3 regions of the Paenibacillus sp. FSL H3-0457 genome follow, and region 3 is predicted to be linked to each of the others. Evidence: riboswitches for the same ligand, from Rfam matches in the RefSeq annotation. Region 3 holds a riboswitch; each other region holds the start of a gene.

Region 1 (7,520 bases), 660 kb from region 3:
ACATACTGGACAAGGGGTTTTCTGCAGACGGCTGATATTGGTCATCTTCCATTCCGGGGAACGGGTGTAGAATACACGGCATTTTGTACCGTCTACCAAATTCATTTTGAATTCATACAATCCGTCTTCCTTGTTACCATAAGCTAATTCTAAATCTGCAATACGCGGTCTATAAGACATGGATATCACCTGTTTAATTCAAATTTGGTTCATGCAATGACACTACTCAGTACTAAGTTATATTAAAGAAAATTCAGATCAATGTCAACTCGCGCATGTCTACCCGCCAAACAAAATATCCAGAATCGTCCCTACCTGCCCCTGTTTTTTCCCTTTCAAGACATCCGGATCAAATACTTCAACATACCCGCAGGAAGCACAAGCCACGAACAAGTAGTGATTATGCTGTATATCAAACATCTTGCTCAGGCCTGCTCCTGACATGGAAACTTCCTTAATGTTACAATCCGTGCCCCTGCATTTTGTACACACAAATCGCCGCTCGATCATCTCTTCAATACTCATCTTCGTTCCCCCTTTATGGAATGTGTAGCATGAAGTGAGAGTGCAATTATGTAAAATAGTACGCGATCTGGCATCTAATCTCCTGCATCATGTCCTTATATGATAATCAACACAAAACCCTGCCGATTGCCAGCAGGGCTTTGTAGTCGAACATCAGGTATCTGGGATAACCTGCTCTATATGTTCCCTTTACTTACCAGGAGTCAAATCTTAAACTACGTTTAATACAACATCAATGTTGCCGCGTGTTGCTTTGGAATATGGACAGAAATCATGCGCCTTGCGGGCCAGTTCCTCTGCTTGACTGTGATCTACACCAGGCATGCTAACGTCCAGACGAACAGACAGCTGAAAACCGTCATCCGCAGGGTCTTTACCAATGGATACGTTACTTGTAACGACCACATCCTCCAATTTCACACCTGCTTTGCGTGCTACATTGGCAAGGGCACTTTCATAACATGCTCCATATCCAGCGGCAAAAAGTTGCTCAGGGTTAGTACCTTCACCACCGGAGCCACCAAGCTCTTTTGGCATTTTCAGATCATGCTTAAGCACGCCATCCGAAGAAGTCACCGAACCTGTACGTCCACCTTTAACTGTCGCTACTGCTGTATATAAAGCTTCCATTCAGAATCTCTCCCTTATCCATATAGTTTTTTACTGCCTTCCTTTCAATTTAAACTTCTGGCTCATTTTGAAACGCAATTTTGTATCTTTATCAGCTTTTACAACTTTATTATTTTCATGCATTTCAATGCCATGGCTGTATTTTCCCTAAGGTTGGGTAATATACGAAGGGGCATATTCAAGCTACAACCGAAATTTTGTGCTGATACATAAAAGTTGCACTAGACAAAAATAATTGAAGGAGTACAATGTAACAATAAACATAAAAATTTAGATATATCGTGAGTGGTTTGTACCGCATCAATATCTCCAAATCAATAATTCAAAGTCAGGTGATTATCGTATGAGTAAAAAAAATCCGTTCAACGCTCCTTCAAGAGAATCATTGTCTACTGCGGGCATGACCCCTTCCCTTGGAGAAGCACATAGTTCCATGAAAGTTCCGCAGAATGCTGCATGGTGGAAGAAATTCCTCGCCTTTGTAGGCCCAGGATACCTTGTTGCCGTAGGTTACATGGACCCGGGGAACTGGGCAACAGATATCGCAGGCGGCTCGCAGTTCGGGTATACCTTGTTATCCGTTATCCTGTTATCGAACCTGATGGCCGTTGTCCTTCAGTCGCTGGCTGGCAAGCTCGGTATCGTCACTGGACGGGATCTGGCTCAAGCCTGTCGTGAACGATTCAGCATGCCTGTTGTTATGATGTTATGGATTCTGTGTGAGCTTGCCATTGCAGCTACTGATCTGGCTGAAGTCATTGGTTCTGCCATCGCATTAAAACTGTTATTTAACATCCCCATGTTATACGGCGTTATCATCACCGCAGTTGATGTACTCCTGATTCTTGTTCTGCAAAACAAAGGCTTCCGCGCTTTGGAAACTCTCGTCATTGTGCTGATGGCAACCATCGCCCTCTGCTTCGGGATTGATCTGTTTCTGGCAAAACCGGATATGGGCGGTGTTCTCCATGGTTTTGTACCAAATGTTGAGATTCTGCAAAACCCGGCCATGCTCTATATTGCCATTGGTATTATCGGAGCAACCGTGATGCCGCATAATCTGTACCTGCATTCTTCCATTGTGCAAACCCGTCAGATCGAACAGACACCACAGGGTAAAAAAGAAGCCATTCGGTACTCGACCATGGATTCTACAATCGCGTTGACACTGGCCCTGTTCATCAATGCGGCCATCCTGATTGTATCTGCTGCTGTATTCCACAGTGCTGGTATGACGCAGGTTGCTGAGATCGCTGATGCCTATCATCTGCTGACACCTCTATTGGGTACTACGGTTGCAAGTATTCTGTTCGGTGTGGCGCTGTTAGCATCAGGTCAGAACTCTACCCTTACAGGTACACTCGCTGGGCAGATCGTTATGGAAGGTTTCCTGAATATTCGAATTCCAGCATGGCTGCGCAGACTGGTCACACGTCTGATCGCCATCATCCCGGCGGTAATTGTGACAGCCATTGCAGGAGAACATGGCACAGAAGAACTGCTCATTTTGAGCCAGGTCGTGCTGTCGCTTCAATTGCCCTTTGCTGTAATTCCCCTGGTGATGTTCACAAGTGATAAAAAAAGCATGGGTGCATTCGCCAACAAATTGTGGCTCAAAATCATCTCATGGGTCATTGCCGCGATTATCGTTGTGCTGAATGTATATCTGATCATTCAGACGATCCGGTTGTTCTAATCTCATTTTAATTGGCTAAATACTAAAAAGGCTGATCAACTCCGGTATGCTATACCCAAGTTGATCAGCCTTTATTGTTGCAATCCAATAAACAACCATCTGAATCTAATCCTGATTTGGCATCAGTAACGGCAGGAGTTGATCCAATGAATCAACAGTCCAATCCGCACGTTTGTCATCCGATAGCTCTGGCTGGAATCTTCCGTAACCCTGCATAATTCGAATCGTACGCATGCCCAGCTTCCGAGCAGGTATAATGTCGTTATCGATCCGATCGCCGATCATGACGGCTTCCTCCGGTTCACAACCGGCCTGCTTCAAGGCCACAGCGTATAACTCAGGGTCTGGCTTGGACACTCCTTCTTCAGCCGAACATGCCAGAACATCAACATACTTCCGCAAGCCATAGCTTTCCAGTCTCTCTTCCGTTCCAGGACTCTGATTGGCTATAATGCCAATACGATAATACCGTGACAATTGCTGAAGAACGGAATCCGCTGAAGGAAAAGGACGTTCAAGATCTTTTTGAAACTTCAGCTTGTCCTGAATCTGTTTCTGGTGTCCCTCGTCTTCAACGAATGTGCGAATTGCCACTCTCATAGGCCATTCCTCATATTTTCGGTAACAGCTCGCGAACAGTTCGCGTACCGCCTCAATTGTCACCGGATACCCCAAAGCACAAGCTTCACGGACAAACTGTCCGATAATATCATCAACCGGCTCCCATTCATCCACCAGTGTATCTCCAACATCAAAAAACAACCATTTCAATCCACCTACATCCGGCATGCCAATTCCTCCTTGTAAGCATAAAAAAGAAGACTCACCATCATGCATGAGTCTCCTCAAACTTCCGTTTATCGATACATTCAATTATAACAGGCACCTTACACCTGAGCAATCAGAAGCTATGGCATTAACCATTGAGGAGAAAGCCAACTTCCCCATTGAGCGAATATACAATCCGGTCTGCGCCCATGCCCCGATAGATGCCCTTAGGATGACTCTGCTCCGTAATGACGCACAGGGATTTCGATGTCCATGAACGGCAGATCTGTAAATAACGACAGGTCAGATTCAGGCTGTTCTCGAAAATAAACACGTTGCCTACGCTGCCCTGCGGCAAAAACCATTTTTGAGCTGCAGCCGTATTCATGCGAATAACATGTTCTACTCCGATTCTACGGAGTCTGCGCTCTTCCCCTGCACTGTTGGTTAGAACGGCAAACGGCATTTTTTTGTACATCAGCAATTTGATAAATTTGCGTCCTGCTTCATTTGGAGCAGTCACTAAGATCATCTCAGTATCCATCATTCGTTCCTCCCTTGGCGTGAAAAGACAACAAAAAAGAAGCGTGGGGGACCAAGGCCTCCCGAACGCTTCTTAAATAACCCATGGCGAAAACACCATGAACCAGCGTACGGCTTGTTGCCTCTCCCTTTAACGCTTACGAGGTTAGCTGACGGATTCGGGCGCGAGAGTCGCCCTATTTCCGGCTGTCACCGGAAAATTCACCCCATGAATGCCCACTGTCCTGGACAGCGCATTCCGTTGGTTCCCCCGTTTCCCATTCATTAATGAATGGAAACTCAGCGATTAAAACATCGTTCGTATATCTTAAGGTAAGATCGAGCGATATTATCGTTTGTTTCGTTTTTCAAGTACAATTTAGTTTAAATTGAAATTACGTTATGAATCATACACCCCCGCCATGACGGTGTAAAGTCCTTACAGATCACCGAATCGGCAGATTTTTGCCAATACTCGTTCATAATAACGCTTACAATAAGGTTATACTCTATCCATCTCTTCAAGGCTATCTAATTCTCACTCTGGCGTAAATCACTTCGCAATTCATTCACGTATTCTGCACAACTTGCCTGTTTTGATTCTTTTAACACCATATTAGTTTTGCAATATTTAATTGTAACCAATATAATAGAAGATATAAGAGTAAATAAATGGAGGCGATTTAGATGACAGTCTACGATTACAAAGTGAATACCCTTCGCGGTCAAGAAGTTGAAATGTCCGACTACCGTGACAAAGTGCTCCTGATTGTGAATACGGCAAGCTCATGCGGCCTTACCCCTCAATTCAAAGGTCTGCAAGAATTGCAAGACAAGTTTCAAGATGCTCCATTTGAAGTGCTTGGTTTCCCAAGCAACCAGTTTGCACAGGAAAAAGGATCTTCCGACGATATTGCCGAGTTCTGTCAGATGAATTATGGCGTGAGTTTCCCCATGTTTGAGAAAATTGATGTGAACGGCTCAAGCGCTCACCCTCTTTTCCAACACCTTAGCACAGAAGCTCCTGGCCTGCTCGGCTCCAAAGCAATCAAATGGAATTTCACCAAATTCCTCGTGGATCAGAACGGACAGGTCATTAAACGTTATGCTCCCAAAACAACACCGGACAAGATTGAAGAAGATATCAAGAATTTGCTGCAAAAATAATACACAGGCCACCCGTAGCCGGAAGGTAGAGCAACATTCCTCCGGTAATGGATGGCCTTTTTTCAACCCAGATGTCATACTGTTCGAAAAAGACAAAAAAAAGAAGCTTCCCATTAATAGAAAGCTTCTTTTTAATCGTTCATATGATGCGGTCGAGAGGACTCGAACCTCCACGGGCATACGCCCACTACCCCCTCAAGATAGCGTGTCTGCCATTCCACCACGACCGCATGTCGTAAATAATCGGCAACAGAATTGATTATACCGGGTTCAGAACTAAAAGTAAAGTATTTTTTAATACTTCTTTTTCAGCTAGGCATTTTCATCAAAAATCGCATAATCTCGTCATCTTTACCCATGAACTGCATATGATTAGATTTGATCCCCTCTCTTTAGGTAAGAGCCGATCTTGTTGGTTCATTTATATATAGTCCTTCCTTATATATAGTCCTCCCTGCACTTCGCAAAATAAATAACACAATAAGTTATATAAAATAACACAAATATTAAATCCCAGATTTAATCCATTAAATTTCACGGATACTATTGACAAAAAGCGGACATTCATGGGATGATAACTATCATATAATTCGGATTTCTAAACACAAAGCAAACAAAAAGGAACATAAATGTTACTTTAAGTGACGTTTAACGAACACAGGAGGCGAATGATTGTGAACCGTGGGAATAAGCTGCTCGATTATGTCAAACTGCTTGATTCCTCTATTCAGGTTGGAGGGTTCACCCATTCCTTCGGCATGGATATCCATATCAGGGAGGGTACCATTCGTAATGCTGAAGATCTCGAATCATTCATGCGTTGTCAGTTGCATCCGAGCATCGTTCGTCTTGAAGGTATGGCCATCAAAGGCATCTATACCGCAGCAGATCACAAGGATACATGGCGGATAGCTCTAATCGACAAGCTCGTCCATGTTCAGCGAACCCCTGGAGATCTCAGAGAACAAGCTGCCGCCATGGGTAAACGATTGATCAGACTCGCACGCGCTCTGCACCCCTGGATTGAATTCAGCCAGCTCGAACAGATCTTTGCCAAATACGATTCGGTTGGCTGCCTCTCCACTGTTCATGCCTGGATTAACCACCACCTCGACATCCCGGTCGAAGAGGCGGTCCTTGGTTACCTGCATTCAGCCATGAATGCCTGCATAACCGAAGCCTCCAAAGTCATTCCCCTGAACAACGATACAACCAAGGATCTGATGGTCCGCCTGGCCACAGATCTGGAGAATGAATGGAAGACCGTCAGCGCCTCGGCTGCGGATGGACTGGCACAGCCAACCTCGATGTCCATGAAATCGTTTTTCCCCAGTTTCCATATGCTCGGAGCTGGACTTCATGCCTACAGGGCCTAATCCTCTTCCTCCTCATGCCTGCTCCCCTTCATTCAAAAAAACTAAAAAACACGCGGCAACCTCCTTGCCGACGTGTTTTTTGTCATTTTATTTGTTTTATTTACGTATTTACGCCATTTATAATCACAAAATACACTTTTTTCCGTCTTTTTTAATTGTTAGATGACGAATTTACGTATATAATAAAACATACAGCTCGCATTTCTATATATTCTACATGAAGAAAGGGCGGCTGAATACTACATTCTAACCAGGGGTGAACCCTTTTGAACAAGAAAAAACCAGTTACTCCGTTCGGATGGGCCATCAAACGACGGCTAACCGAACTTCAAGTGGACCAGAAGACCTTTTGTGAACAGCATGGCATCCCACCCTATCGTTTATCCAATCTCATTCACGGCACACGCAAAGCAACCCGATTCAGGCACCTGGTCGCTGATATTTTGGATATTCCAGATGAACTGAGATAAGATTTCTGCCAAAGGAGGGTCTCATCCATGAGACATGTTACATCCGATCTGGAGAGGCTGTCGTTCCAGTCCATACGTCACCAGCTCATCATCGTTGATGACAATTGGATTATCCAAAGTTGTAACCGTGCCTGGCAACAGGGACTTGGTCAATGCTCACCAAACCCGGATATACACAGTAGTCATAGACATTACCTGCATCTGACGGAAGCCTGGGCAAAACGAAGCAAGAACGCTAACATGGCACTTGTCGCACAGAATTTGAAAGAACGCGGAATACCCTTTAATCGAAATCATACATATGACATCTGCGTGTATACTGTATACAACGAAAAGAGGTGGTTTCGTGTAGAACTCACCCCTCTA
Region 2 (7,520 bases), 2.2 Mb from region 3:
GTACAATCGGGACTGATTACGTCTCCTTCATCCTTAACACAAGAATCCTGGAAGTTTGATTCACAGAATGAGTATGCAGCCAATGTCTATACACGTGGCAAGCTTGTATTGCTTGGTATCGAACATCAAGTCGGTACCAAAAAGATGGAACGTATTCTCTCTACCTATGTGAAGAAGTACCGTTTCAAACATCCCACTTCGGCTGATTTTCAGAAAATTGTGGAACAAGTGACCCGCACTTCCTGGTCTGATTATTTTGACCAATATGTCTATGGTAACGGGATGGCTGACTTTGCTGTAGAGAAGATTCGTGTTACGCCCGTACAGAAAGACGGTCAAACATTGTACGAGTCATCCGTGACAATTGCAAAAAAAGGCAGTGATTACAGCGCCGTTCCTGTTCGCATTGCTTTTGAAGACGGACATATCCTCACCAAGCAATGGAATGGCAAAGAAGATCGCATCACGTATAAATTAACTCACACATCCCCCGTATCCTGGGCCATGACCGATCCCCTGTACTCGATCGTGCTGGAGAACCGCCATATGAACAATTTCCTGAAATCCGGACTGGATGAGCGGGCGAAGTCCCGCTGGAGCATGAGTGTAACCAAACTAATAGAAGCCATATTCGGAGGTCTGTCATGGTGAGGTGGAAACGGTGAAAGCGAAAATACGTGAAGGCTGGTTTCTCGTCCGTCAGCATATGTTCATTGCCGCACTCTTATTTCTCTATCAACTCATTTGGGGATATTTCTTCTATCGAATGGTACAATCGGCGGTCATCCCACTACTCCTTCGCTATCCAGATGCTGATGCCGGTGAGCTGAGTACTCTTTTGTTCAAAATGGAAAGTCAACTTAACCTGTCTACCCATCCGGAGGTTCATCGTTATCTATGGATTCTCGGGGGCATGCTGCTGGTTCGCATGTTGATCAGCCCCCTCATTCAGGCAGGACTGCTCTACTCACTTCAGCACTTTAATTCTACAGAAGAGCGCATTCCGTTTGTCCGCGGAATCAAAAATCTGTGGAAACCGATGCTGCTGCTCCACACCATACGTACATTATTGATACTTCTGCCCGCCTACTGGCTCATACCGAAGCTCTACTCGATTCTCATGGACGGATTTCATTCCCTTCAATTACTGTTGCCTGGTATACCTTATGTTGCTGCCTGGGTTGTATATGGTTGGATCATCCACCATGTCATACTCTACATGCAGTTCGGTGTTTCGGCACCAGAAGGAGAAGGCGGGGCTCACGGTACCCTCAAAGCCCTCTGGATTGCACTGCGTCATCTCATCGCTGTAATCGGCATTGCATTACTGCTGGGCGGAGTACACCTGCTCGTCTTTGGGGCATTCACTACAGCCTCATGGTTATTAACGGGACTGACCGGACTTATACTACAACAGACGTATCCACTTGCCAGATGTCTATTGAGTCTGTGGAAAATATGCAGCCATTTCCGATTATGGCAGTCCAAAATATCCAAAGGTGAGAGCAGATAGTTTAAAAATTGTTACCATCACATGTTAAACTCATGGCCTAATATGTACTTATAAATAGGCAAACCTCAACCTTTCCCCGTCAAAGGTCGAGGTTTTTTTTGCTAAATTTGTTGCTAAACGTTGCCAAAGCCGTACTCCTCTGTTACAATAATCGCAGTGAGTTTTTAGTAACAACTTTGTAATCTTTACATTCATATTTGTAACTACTTAAAATTAAATCGTCATTTCTTGATTTCGCAGGTGCATAACTAGCATAGCCAAATTCCTGGCACCTGGGAAGCGGGGGAACCAGTTATGGGTGAATTGATCTTGCTACAGAGGGATCATAGGGGACCTTCAACCGAATCCTTAAGCTAACCTCGCAGGCATTGGAAGGGGAATATCTCTTGTTCAAGAAGAAATTAACCGCAGCTGTACTTAGCATCACATTCGCTTTATCGCTTGGTGCAGGTAGCGCATTCGCAGATTCAAAGATGGACACAGTAATTGATTCAGCAATGGGAACTACATACAAAAGTGGGGGAACAACGCTCAACGGCTTTGACTGCTCCGGATTTACACGGTATGTATTCGACAAGTTGGGTATTGATTTGGCACGCCAATCCAGTTCCCAATTCGACATGGGCGATTCCGTATCCCGCATGGAAATGAGAGCTGGCGATCTGGTGTTCTTTAATACAACAGGTAAAGGCGTATCTCATGTAGGAATCTTTGTAGGGGATGGAAAGTTCGCACACTCCTCTTCTTCCAAAGGTGTTACGATCAGTGCATTGAGTGAAAACTATTGGGCCAATCGTTATGTTGGCGCAAAACGGATTATGAGCACGGACGCATATGAATCACTGGCCCTTGACTAGGGACAAGCTGAGCAACATGATGCTGTAACCATTAACCATACTGGAACGAAGCAAGAAGCATAACAGAACCGCCCGGTACATTCTCCGCAGGAATGTATCCGGCGGTTTTTTTGTGCTTCAATCCTTATTCATGTTGCAAGTTATACTCGGGGCATATCCTGCGACATCAACAGGTTCATTTTGCGTTCGTTCGTCCGTGCCCTTATGATGTTTTTACCCATCCCGTTATAATATAAACGAAATTACCGGAACTTTTGTTTCATTTTTTTTCTTGGGAAGGAAGACTTGCTAAATGAACATCACTTTTGTAGAGTGGACAAAGAGTTCTGTTTCAAGGAAAGGAGCATGCAGGTGTATGAAGGAAACCCCTGTGACGTTTCACGTTGTACCCATGCGAGAAGAACATGCGGAGCTTATCTGCAGTTGGCAGTATGATCCGCCTTACAATATCTACAGCTGGCTCCCCTGGGAGCAGATGAAAGCTCTGGAAGTGGAATTCGGAGATGCACAGCTGCGGCAGGAGCAATATGCGATCGTCCTGGATCAGAACGATCGTATATGTGGGTTTGCTCAATACTTCCCACTTCAAGGGGTAACCCGGATTGGCCTTGGCATGCATCCAAAGCTGTGTGGTCAGGGTCAAGGGACAGCTTTTGTCTCTGCCATTGTACAGGAAGCTATTCGCCGAAATCCCACGAATGAGATTGATCTGGAAGTACTCACTTGGAATGCTCGTGCCATTCAAGTCTATCTGAAGAGTGGATTTGTCACCCAGGATACATACGAACGACAGACCCCAAGCGGCTTGAAGCCCTTTCACTGTATGGTTTATGAAGGGCCTCGCGGTTAGAATCCATTGCAAAACAACCAAATTTGCCCCTTGTTATGTGATTAGTTCAAAAAATTCCCACAAAATGCTATGATGTCAGTACAGGTTCCGTTATAATGATATGGATAGTTTCAGGTTAGATGATCTTTCATTCTGGAGGGGACATAAGGGATGCACAAATGGATCATGAGCGGAGTATTTTTTGCAGCATGCGCTTTAGCTATTGTTTTAATGTTTACGCTTCCAGGGAAAGAAGAAGTGGCTGAAGAAGCCAAGCCAACCATGCCGGAAGTCACATTGGATGCCGGACAAGCTGAAGCACTGGTCAAAGCCAATTGTATCTCCTGTCACGGGGATCAGCTTCAAGGTGGCGTAGGACCTGCTCTGGCCAACATCGGCAGCCAGGATGATCTGGAGAAGATCTATTCTACGATTGTCAAAGGTAAAGGTGGTATGCCTTCCTTCAAGGGCAAACTGCAGGACGAAGAGATTGCAAATATCGCCATGTGGCTGTCAGAGAAGAAATAATCTCTGCATACGCATAACAAAGAGGCGCTTAATCCCCTTTTGGGAGAATAAGCGCCTCTTTGTTATGCTATTTATTAGGCCTCTGCCGCATGCTCAGCCAGAAAGGCCTCAACTTCACGTGCGGACGGCATCCCGGACTGGGCGCCGAGCTTTGTCACGGATAACGCGGCCGCACCCATGGCGAAGCCTACGGCCGCGTCCAAAGTCTCACCGCGCGCGAGGGCTACCGCCAGCGCGCCGTTGAAGCAATCGCCAGCGCCGGTCGTATCGACGGCGCTTACGGCGTAGCCGGGCGCACGGCACGCGCCGGCACGCCCTGCTTGTACGCGGCCACCAGGCACCGCCGCGTACACAGCCCCCTCGGGGCCGAGCGTCGTGACGACAGCGGCCCCGAGGGATGCGGCGAGCTCTGCGACCGCCGCATCCAGGTCTTCCGGCCGGAGATGATCCCGGCCGGTAAGCACGGCAAGCTCACTGCGGTTCGGCGTGACAACGTCGACGCACCGCAGGAGCTCCTGGGGCAGACCCGGCACCGCGGGAGCCGGGTTGAGCACCACCAGTGCGCTGCCTTCAGCCGCCAGTTGGGCGGCGCGGGTAACCGCTGGCAGCGGGATCTCCAGCTGCAGCAGCACCGCTGCGGCTGCAGTCAGGCTTTTTACCGTATCCGCCTCTTCCAGCATCTCAGGTACCACTTGCCCATTCGCACCAGGAATAACGATAATCCGGTTGTCTCCCCGAGAGAGCCAGATGGAAGCCGTCCCTGTAACCGTGTCTTCCAATATGCGAACCTTCGAGGCATCTGCACCACTTTCCGTCAGACTGTGCAGCAGACGTTCGCCAAAACCGTCCGATCCCACCGCACCAATCATCGTAGTCTGTCCACCCAGACGCGCAGCGGCAACAGCCTGGTTGGCCCCTTTGCCACCAGCGAGATAATGCAGCTCCTCACCGCTCACCGTCTCTCCCTCTTCCGGAATTGTGTCTGTCTTCACCACAAGATCCATATTGAGACTGCCTACGACAGCAATAAGAGGTTGTTTCTGATTATAGTCTGACATGTATGGTTCACTCACTTCTGGCCGCGCGATAATAACTGACCCGTTATTCCGACCTCATTTTGTCATAAGCTTCGTTATATTGCCCTGCTTCCTTGATATCTACAGATGTGATACCACCCGCATCCCATGACGTGAGACGCAGCGTAACCGTTGTATAATCAATCGTAATAAAAGGATGATGATTGAATGCTTCCGAGATCGCAGCGACCTCATCCACAAATGCAATCCCTTTCATGTAGTTGGAGAACACGAATTTACGTACAATCCACCGTCCCTCTTCCAGTTCCCAGCCTTCCAGCCTCCCCAGATGAGCTTCGACTTCCTCTTGCGAAAAAACCATGCGTTATCTTCCTCCCCATAGGATGGTACATTACAGACGTGAGTCCGTATAACCACCGACACCTTCGGCGCTATCAACAGCAACCTCAAAGGCCAGGCTCACCGCCATGCGGTTGGCCCATTTCACGACTAACATCTTACCACGGACAAGCTTCAAAATCCAATCAACTACATGGCATAGAACCACTAACCATAAGGCTTTGAGGACAATTCCAGTTCCATTCATACCCCTGAAAATGCATGTAAACACACTAAATTAAAGGTACAAATGTCAACTCTTCTTCCCCGATCAAAATATGAATGCGGTGCTGTTCCTTATCATGGATGACCACGCCACTTCCAACCGGAATAACGGACTCCTCGCCCAGCGCATAGAACAGATCCTCCGCCAACGCCTCATCCACTTCAAGTTGGTCAGATGCAGCCAGTCTCCCCCACTCTTCCGCGTCCATTTCAAAGAAAACATACCGATCCGGTATGCGTCCGATTGCCGTTGTCAGATCTGTCAAAATTCCTTCATAATCCCGTCCATGCTTTACGCCCATTGGCTTTTCACTCCTATTCGGCCCCTAAGGAGCGGATTTGATCTTATTATACCTGAAAATAGCCCTTAAAAAAAAAGGCCTTCTGGTCGATAAATACATATATGACCGTTTTAACTGTTTTAGCAACCGTAAGGATTGCCTAACATTGAACGGATTGCGGCCAAAAATTCGTCCGGAAGCCCGAACACAGCCGCTTGAAAGGATTCAATTTTATCTCATGGATGAGGTGTATGATGAACATTTCAACGATTATTGGACTAATTTTGGGGCTGGTCTCCCTTGTATTTGGTATGTTCTTGAAGGGTGCGCCCTTAATCAACCTGGTTAACAATCCCGCAGCCTACATTATTATCTTTGTTGGTACAGCAGGAACCATCTTTATCGCATTTCCGATGTCTGAAGTTAAGAAAATCCCTAAGCTTTTCGGGATTGTTTTCAAAAATCAAGTACTTATTGATCGCGTATCCCTGATCGGCACATTTATGGATTGGGCTTCCACTACCCGTCGTGAAGGTTTGCTTGCACTGGAATCAAAAGTAGAAGAGATTGACGATCAGTTCCTTCGTGGCGGTATGCGTATGATTATAGACGGCAACGATCAGGAATTTGTAAGTGATGTGCTCATGGAAGATATTCATGCTACAGAAGAGCGCCACCGTGGCAGTGCCTTGATCTTCGCTCAGGCGGGGATGTACGCACCAACGCTCGGGGTTCTCGGGGCCGTTGTAGGTCTCATCGCAGCACTTGCCGATCTCAGTGACATGGAGAAACTCTCCCATGCGATTGCGGCAGCATTTATCGCAACACTCCTTGGTATATTTAGTGGTTACGTGTTATGGCACCCGATGTCTAACAAGCTGAAACGGATGTCCAAGCAAGAAATGGAGATCAAGCTGATGATGGTTGAAGGACTGTTATCCATACAATCCGGTGTCTCCACCATCGCCATCAACCAAAAGTTATCCGTATTCCTGACACCTTCCGAACGTAAACAACTGGAAGAGAAGGAGGGATCACCAGGTGAAAAAGGCTAAGAAGCACGAACCACATGAAGAGCATATAGACGAGAGCTGGTTGCTTCCCTATTCCGACTTGATGACCTTGTTGCTCGCTCTGTTTATTGTATTGTTCGGTATGAGTTCAATCGATGCAGCTAAGTTCGAGCAGATGGCTTCCGCACTAAACAGTGCATTAAATGGAGGTTCCGGGATTCTGGACCATTCGTCCATGAATCCGGATACGCCAGGTGCTGATTTGGGTAAGAACAAACAGGAACCTACAGAAATCACCAAGAAAACACCAGCTCAGATTACAGATGCACAGATGGCTAAGAAAGAACAAGAAGACCTGGAGAAACTCAAAGAGCGGCTCGACAAATATATCTCGAAGAACGGACTTTCAGACCAGCTGAACACCAAGCTGAATCAGTCTGAATTGAAGATCACCATCAGTGATAACGCCCTGTTCTCCTCAGGCCGAGCAGATGTGAAGCCTGAATCACGATCCCTGGCCAAAGCAATCTCAAGCATGCTGCAGGAGTTCCCTGAATATGAAGTGGTTGTATCCGGTCATACCGATAATATTCCCATTTCGAACAACCAATATAAGGATAACTGGGATCTAAGCGCAGATCGTGCGCTCAACTTCCTGAAAATCCTGTTGCTGAACTCGAAATTGGACCCTTCCAAATTCACACCAAGTGGTTATGGAGAGTATCACCCAATTGCCAGCAATGACACCAATACGGGACGGGCACAGAATCGCCGTGTAGAGGTATCTATCATTCGGAAGTATCAAAGTAACAATACAAATGTAAAAGCCGTTGGCGGAGGAAACTAGAGGCCTGCAGCG
Region 3 (7,520 bases):
GGCTACCTGCGGGTCGATGCAACGAAAAATCCGGATACAAACACATTTGTCTCAGCCTATAAAGGTGATAACAAAGTCGTCGTCGTGGCAATTAACCGTGGAACTTCAGCCACAAGCCAAAAATTCGTTCTGCAGAATGGTAATGCCTCCACAGTATCCTCATGGATCACGGACAGCAGTCGAAATCTGGCAAGCGGAACCTCGCTTAACGTATCCAATGGAGCCTTCACGGCACAGCTCCCGCCTCAGAGCGTAACAACGTTTGTTGCCAACGTTACTGGCGGAAATAGCGGCGGGAATACAGGCAGTGGCACGACGTATGAAGCCGAGACCGGAACGTCACTTACGGAAGCTGCCATTGAAACAATCTACACCGGTTACACTGGGTCCGGGTATGTTAACTTCAATGCGATGTCTGGTTCGGCCATTCAATGGAACGGCATTAATAACACGACAACAGGTACCAAAAACGTAAAGTTTCGTTATGCGCTGGAAAGCGGCACACGGAACCTCGACATTTTTGTGAACGGAACCAAAGTCATTAGCAACGAGCCCTTTCCGGCTACGGGAAGCTGGTCCACTTGGGTTGAAAAAACAATACAGGTCCCCATGAACACGGGGACCAATACATTGAAAGTGGTTACCACCGGATCGGAAGGACCGAATATTGACAGCGTTAATGTTACCGCAGCACAATAAACGTTCCGTATGGCTGATGGAAGACATTTGCTGTACGTGCAGCTAAGCACTAACCTGTTGAATACTCATCACTAAAGTTAGTGTTATATCAAAAAATGCAAAAAAAGACTCCTTAAGCGTTAGCTTAAGGAGTCTTTTTTTAGATGCGGTCGAGAGGACTCGAACCTCCACGGGGGTTAGCCCACACGGACCTGAACCGTGCGCGTCTGCCAATTCCGCCACGACCGCATATTATATCTCCGTCATCAATATCGGCGACAAGAAATAATATATCATGCGTAATCTATCATGTCAACACTGAAAATAATAACAATAAAGCCCGAATCAGACGTCCATGTCGATTCGGGCTTTACCTTTAACTGCTGCTAATAGTTTGGTTCATTAATACGGAAGCATACTACAAATTACAGCTTGGAAGGCCAGTTGCCATACCATGCATAACCGCCTCTTCTTTCTTTATCAATATCACTTAATTTGTATTTAACTACCCCGTCACGACCAATAAAGATTGGTTTATCCGTTCCGATCTCATAGAAGCGTGCCCAAATTGGTGCAGCTTTGGAATCAGCGATAATTTTACTATCTCCATTAGCTCTTTCATACTTGTAACCCGTAATTTTCACTTTGTTAAACCAAACCTCCGCTCCTTTAATGGATGCGGTAATTTTAGCGTTAGCAGGTCTGGTTTTCAGAAATTTAACAATCGTTACACTCTCTCCAGCTGTCAGCGATGGCACTTCGTAGATTCTTGCACTCGCTGGTTTAAGAGAGCTGGAATCATGTTGTTGTCCCCATGCTGTCAGCTTACCACCTGAAACGACCTGTGTATTCAGAATCGCCTCCACACCTTTGGCAACTGAATTTTTACTGCGGTTAGCAAGTGTGCTGTCGATAAATGAGAAATCACCTTTGCGTGCTGCTACTTCATCCAGCATGATCATTACATTAATCATGGCATCATCATTGTAAGTGATGTGCTTGTGGTATCCGGAGCTTTGGTAAACTTGTGGCCACCCGCCGTTTGAATACTGCATGTTGATCAAAAAGTTAATTCCTTTGATTGCAGCTGTGGAGTAACGCGGATCATTCGTCTTTTTAAATTCCTTCGCCAATCTTCTAATTTCTGAGTATGTAGCCTTGTTGTCTATCGTGGACTTTGCCCACTCTCCACTTGTCTGTTTATAATCTTTTCTCCAACCTCCATCCGGCAGCTGGTTCTTCAAAATATCAGAAATACTCGCTGTAGTACCCGACGCATCTGCAGCAGATACCGTCCCTACAGGGAGAACTGCCATTCCAACTACTGAGAACACCATCGTACATGCCAGGACAAAAGTAATTATTTTCTTCGCTTTCAAATGTAACACTCTCCTATGTTCGTTTTTATAAATCTTCCACTTCTACTTTACGTATGATATACGCCCCAAACCTCCTTTATTTGTATTTATCGCATAATAAAATCAATTTTCATCCAATATGTGGATTGGATAATCAGATAATATGCAAAAAATCGATTTTTGTCAATATATGCAACTTAATGAATATAATCTCTCTAATTCTACATAACGGGATAGTTCTTTTAACTCATGACAAACCTATTTATTTATCCAAATTCGTCTTAAACGAACCAATAATGACGTTTTTGTCATGAATGATACCCAAACTTGATCCCTTCTTTCATATAAAAACCTTAATTCCGCTAACATTGAGGTATTACGAAGGGTTTTAAATGGGTTTGACAATTACGCATTTATGCAATATAGTTTCAAATAGTTACAAAAACTTAATTATTCATTGCCGAGTTTCATGTTTGAAAACGGGGGAACCAATTTGGGTGAATTATTCTTATACATAGGAAATATAGGGAACCTTCTACCGAACCCTTAGCTAACTCCGTAGGCATCGAAGGGAGAACATTGATTTTGAAAAAACTGATTATCTCCATTTTTGGAGCAGCTGTATTATTTACATCCGGGGCAACAAGCACAGAGGCAAGCAGTATCAACTCCGTAGTGAACAACATGACAGGTATTCCTTACAAATGGGGTGGCACAACTGTAGCCGGCTTCGACTGTTCTGGTTTTATGAGATATCTTTTCAACAAATACAGCATTGAATTACCACGTACTTCGCAGCAGCAAGCCAAAGCAGGTACTCCCGTATCCAAGAGCAATGTTCGGACAGGTGATCTGGTGTTCTTTAATACAACAGGCAAAGGCATTTCACATACAGGTGTATATATCGGCGGCGGACAATTCGCTCATGCCTCCAGCAGTAAAGGTGTAAGCATCACGAAGTTATCGAATCCATACTTCAATGATCGTTATGTAACAGCACGTCGGGTAACTGGACAGTTTATGTATGATAAAATGTTAGGTAAAATGTGATTCACATACAAAAAGGCATCGGTTATTAACCGGATGCCTTTTTTGCACTTAAAAATGTATGTTGCATTGCTTACTAATGTAGCGCCTTCTGCACTCGCATCGCACCCTGAGACAGGGCATGTCCTCCACCAACAGCTCCAGCCACGGCTACGGTCTCCATAATCTCCTGATCTGTTGCGCCCTTAGCACGGGCTTCTTCTACATGGTAGAAGGTACATACCTCATTGTTGGCGAATAATCCAATGCCAAGCGCAATTAGCTGTTTTGTCTTCGCATCAATCACACCAGGTTGGAAACATTCTCCGGTAAACTCATGATACGACTTCACCACACCTGGCAGCACATCGCTTAATGCTCCAATCTGATCCTTGTAGGCATGAACTTTATCATTCATCAATGTCATGGCTTGTAGCACACCCTCTCGGCTATAGTTACAGATCTTCCTCACTGTACCTATCTTCTCTCCCGAGTGAGCCAATTATGCCAAGAAATCATGGTAATTCCAAACATTTAAAGCTCATGGCCCTGCCATAATTATCAGCTGTTACTCACTAAGTGGACTCTGGCGCGGCTCGCTGAACAGCTGATAGCTGTAACCTCGGTCCAGCTTAACGACACGTCGATTCTGACGACGGATAAGTACCTGCTCGCCATCCCAGGCAACCACAATCCCTTTCACGTCGTTCGATTCCAGCTCGTCCCGTACGACTCTAACTTTCTCACCTGACAGACGCAGGGCGTCCAATTCTGTATCACTAATCATCTTCATGGCTCCTATATTTCAAATTTATTTACAAAAAGAGACCTAAATGAAAAGTCATTTAGGTCTCACGTGACTGTATTGGACTGTCATGTCATTCGAAATTATGTCCCGACTGAAAGTTACCGCTGCGCGTGCTCTTTGCTGTCGTTCTTCTCGAACCAAAAATCAAGCACTTTGGCGGACATCACACGTTCTTCAAGGTACTCCACTTGATGCGGTGTAAATTGTTCTTTCCAAGAGAAGGACAACTCTTCGCACAAGCCTACAATCGTCAGTAATTCTGACCAGGCAACATAGCGTTTGTACCAGAAAAATTGAGGATGTTCAATCATATAGGGATAAAGGTCATCGAATTCCGTATGTTTACAATCCAGGGCACGTTCAAAATGAACTTTCGATTCCGCCAGCTTATCATTAAAAAATTGTTCTGTTGCCGGTTGGTTCCCCATGGTGTTGCCTCCTCTCCCTAACATAACCCCATTATAAATGAAATCGGCGGTCATGCAAAGGCATAGTTCAAAAAATAGGCCCTATTCCTTTAAAATGTCACATTTCGTTATCGTCAAATTGTACCGTACCATCGTTCAGGGAACGAATGCGTACCAAGGCTTCCACCGGAATACCCTGTTCACGAATCGTGCGTGCCCCTGCCTGGAAACTTTTCTCGACCACAACGCCGAATCCGACAAGTTCCGCACCGGAACGCTCGATAATTTTGATGACGCCACGAGCGGCATCTCCATTGGCAATAATATCATCAATGAACAAAATGCGGTCATTCTCATGAATGAACTCGCGGGATACCATAATATCAGTTACAATTCCTTTGGTAAAGGACGGTACACGTTCACAGTAAGCATCAGGATCAGCCAGAAGTGTTTTTTTGCGACGGGCGAATACAAGTGGCACCCCCAGTTCATAGGCTGCGGCAAACGCAACCGGAATCCCTGAGGATTCTACCGTGATTACCCGAGTTACTCCACTTTCACGAAAACGGGCAGCGAACTCACGTCCCATCTCCATCGTTAATGCAGGATCAATCTGGTGGTTCAGCAGACCATCCAGCTTTAATACTTGATCCGAGATAACCACACCTTCTTGTAAAATTCGTTGTTTCAATAATTCCATGATTTGACCTCCCAAGCCTATCCTATGAGGTAAAAGTATCATATATCTATCTATAAGTTCAAGCGAAATTGCCTTGACGCTGTCCTTGAGACGCATTTCAAGCCAAAGCTCATTATCGATTGTCATGACTTTCGTGGGTCAAGCATACCTTGTACCATGGTACCCGCATGTCCAAACTATACAGGGGCCTGAGAGGGGAAACACATGAAACAGGCATTTCGGGTGCTGCAGATCGCATTTACATACATTGGAACGGTTGTCGGAGCCGGCTTCGCTACAGGGCAGGAAATTTTGCAGTTTTTTACCCAGTATGGCAAATGGGCCACCATCACCATAGGCTTATCCACCATGCTCTTTGTCTGGTTAGGTACCAAAATGATGCTGATCGCTCACGATACCGGGTCCCGCTCTTATGAGGATCTGAACAAACATTTATTCGGCCATAAGGCGGGCAAATGGATCACCTGGGTGACCCTTCTCATTCTCATTGGCGTGAACAGTGTCATGCTTGCCGGAGCAGGCTCCGTTTTTGTCGAACATCTGGGTTTGCATTATCAGACAGGTCTGATCGTCACACTTGTAGGGACATATCTGCTTCTCGGTCGGGGCATTCAAGCCATCCTACAAATGAATAGCATCGTCGTGCCCATGATGCTCCTGTTATCTCTGCTCATGATCACCAGTACGATCCATCATCCAGGTGCTTCCCGATTCATCACACTGACGACAGACTCAAACCCTATTCAAGTGTGGCTGTCTCCACTATTGTATACTTCATTCAATCTGGTGTTGGCTCAAGCTGTTCTTGTGCCTGTAGGTAACCAGATTCGTAGCCGGAATGTGCTGAAGTGGGGTGGAGTATTGGGTGGAATTGGCGTTGGTTTCATGCTGATGGCAGCTCATTTTGCCATGTCAGCTCAGATGCCCGGCATCATCCAATTCGAAATCCCGATGGGCAGCATTGCCTTTCAACTTGGATGGGCAGTGCAATCTGTATATGTATCCCTTATTTTCATGGAAATATTCACTACCTTTGTAGCCGATATCTATGGAATGACCTTGCAACTGAGACAACATATACGTGTCCATCCCCGTTTCATTACATTAACCATTATGCTGTTGTGTTACTCACTCAGCCAGTTTGGATTCAGTTCCCTGCTGTCCATCCTTTACCCCATCTTTGGAAGTATGGCATTAATCTGGGCTGCCAAATTGGTACTGAACCGCTGGGGCACCTTTCGTAAACGCAACAATATATAAACCTCACGGTTATGTACTTCATGAATACGAGCATCCTTTTACTTCATAACCACAAGTCACCGCAGGTACTCTTTCCTTAAACATGAAAAAAAAAGCCGCTGTTTGGCACAGCGGCTCGCACTTTTTGCTCTACGTTTTAGGCTTGGCTAGGAAACTGTAGATACATCTTTTTCAACTCATTGACCGATCTGCCGAGCGAGTAATGTGTCTTGGCTTTTTCACACGCTGAACGAGCAAGTTCATAACGATAAGCCGGGTCCAACATCACCTTTTCAAGCGCTTCTGCCAATGCAGAAGGATCTTCTGCCGGTACAAGCAACCCATTGCTACCGTTCTCGATCTGTTCCGGTATACCACCTACATCCGTACCCACAAGGGCAAGACAACTCAGCGCCGCTTCAGCGAAGACGGAACCAAATGCTTCTGCCCGTGAAGGAAGTACAAAAATATCAAAGAATGGCATGAATTCCTCAGGGTGCAGTGTGTAACCATAGAAAATGGTCTCATTATAGATCCCCAATCGTTGCGCCAATTCTTCCAGATCAGGACGAATCGGTCCATCTCCAATAATATGTAACACATAATCATGACCTCGACCCTTCAGTTCCGCACAAGCTTTGAAAAGAATATCCAACCCTTTTGCCGGAACAAGCCGACATACCGTGACCAGCTGTGGTATCGCATTATCATGAGGGATCGGCTTAAAGCGCTTCTCGTCAAATCCATTGGGAATCACACCGATGACATCAGGTTCCTTCACATAGGGAGCGAGATAACGGCGGAACGAATCCGACACCGTCAAGAGACGCTCTGCCTGGTGTTCCAGCTCACCATATATCGCAAGCAGGAATCGATGCTCCGGTCCATCCGTTTCAATGCGTCCATTAAGGATTAATTCTCGTTCATAACTGGAGTGTATCGTCTGAATGAGGGGTGTATCCGGGAAAACCGTTCTCATCGCAAGTCCTGCAATTGGGTGGTGGGCATGGATCAGATCATAGGGCTTCTGAATACGCAGTTTGGTCCACCAAAGATAATCACGATAAGTTTGAATATATTTTTGGACAACAGGACTATCCTGATATTCCGTCCAGTCAAACGTTTCGAACTGAACTTCCTCTCTGCCCTTGTTGCGAATTCGCTTTGGCAACGAGAACAGATCCATTTCCCACCTCGGGGTTGTAAATCTCTCTTGCATATACGGAATCATAGAGGATACACCTCCGGGCTGCTCCGGAGGAAAGAAAAGCGCCTGCAGCAATTTCACCGTTAGTTTCCCCCTT

Evidence for each region. A riboswitch is a leader RNA that binds a small molecule or an ion and turns the genes downstream of it on or off. The one in region 3 is predicted to bind cyclic di-AMP.
Region 1: it holds a riboswitch for cyclic di-AMP, as region 3 does, so the genes downstream of both, MHH25_RS07450 (hypothetical protein) here and MHH25_RS10645 (C40 family peptidase) in region 3, are expected to answer to the same signal.
Region 2: it holds a riboswitch for cyclic di-AMP, as region 3 does, so the genes downstream of both, MHH25_RS00530 (C40 family peptidase) here and MHH25_RS10645 (C40 family peptidase) in region 3, are expected to answer to the same signal.

What each region holds. Positions count from the first base shown of each region.
Region 1 covers NZ_CP150283.1:1,690,367-1,697,886, reverse strand. Annotated here, with positions in the region: gene MHH25_RS07475 (hypothetical protein) at 1-180, opposite strand, end outside; gene MHH25_RS07470 (zinc ribbon domain-containing protein) at 280-525, opposite strand; gene MHH25_RS07465 (organic hydroperoxide resistance protein) at 736-1,155, opposite strand; gene MHH25_RS07460 (Nramp family divalent metal transporter) at 1,556-2,851, shown strand; gene MHH25_RS07455 (HAD family hydrolase) at 2,957-3,640, opposite strand; gene MHH25_RS07450 (hypothetical protein) at 3,768-4,166, opposite strand; cyclic di-AMP (ydaO/yuaA leader) riboswitch at 4,282-4,457, opposite strand; gene MHH25_RS07445 (glutathione peroxidase) at 4,829-5,308, shown strand; tRNA gene MHH25_RS07440 (tRNA-Leu) at 5,456-5,538, opposite strand; gene MHH25_RS07435 (urease accessory UreF family protein) at 5,983-6,684, shown strand; gene MHH25_RS07430 (hypothetical protein) at 6,951-7,154, shown strand; gene MHH25_RS07425 (hypothetical protein) at 7,182-7,520, shown strand, end outside.
Region 2 covers NZ_CP150283.1:104,427-111,946, reverse strand. Annotated here, with positions in the region: gene MHH25_RS00540 (M1 family metallopeptidase) at 1-651, shown strand, start outside; gene MHH25_RS00535 (hypothetical protein) at 662-1,513, shown strand; cyclic di-AMP (ydaO/yuaA leader) riboswitch at 1,759-1,896, shown strand; gene MHH25_RS00530 (C40 family peptidase) at 1,936-2,370, shown strand; gene MHH25_RS00525 (GNAT family protein) at 2,726-3,220, shown strand; gene MHH25_RS00520 (cytochrome c) at 3,371-3,727, shown strand; gene rbsK (ribokinase) at 3,802-4,785, opposite strand; gene MHH25_RS00510 (4a-hydroxytetrahydrobiopterin dehydratase) at 4,829-5,125, opposite strand; gene MHH25_RS00505 (hypothetical protein) at 5,156-5,350, opposite strand; gene MHH25_RS00500 (hypothetical protein) at 5,376-5,669, opposite strand; gene motA (flagellar motor stator protein MotA) at 5,903-6,703, shown strand; gene motB (flagellar motor protein MotB) at 6,690-7,508, shown strand.
Region 3 covers NZ_CP150283.1:2,347,545-2,355,064, reverse strand. Annotated here, with positions in the region: gene MHH25_RS10660 (carbohydrate-binding protein) at 1-699, shown strand, start outside; tRNA gene MHH25_RS10655 (tRNA-Leu) at 844-927, opposite strand; gene pelA (pectate lyase) at 1,104-2,066, opposite strand; cyclic di-AMP (ydaO/yuaA leader) riboswitch at 2,485-2,616, shown strand; gene MHH25_RS10645 (C40 family peptidase) at 2,622-3,086, shown strand; gene MHH25_RS10640 (carboxymuconolactone decarboxylase family protein) at 3,160-3,489, opposite strand; gene MHH25_RS10635 (hypothetical protein) at 3,631-3,849, opposite strand; gene MHH25_RS10630 (hypothetical protein) at 3,969-4,298, opposite strand; gene MHH25_RS10625 (xanthine phosphoribosyltransferase) at 4,396-4,977, opposite strand; gene MHH25_RS10620 (hypothetical protein) at 5,182-6,237, shown strand; gene MHH25_RS10615 (glycosyltransferase family 4 protein) at 6,374-7,504, opposite strand.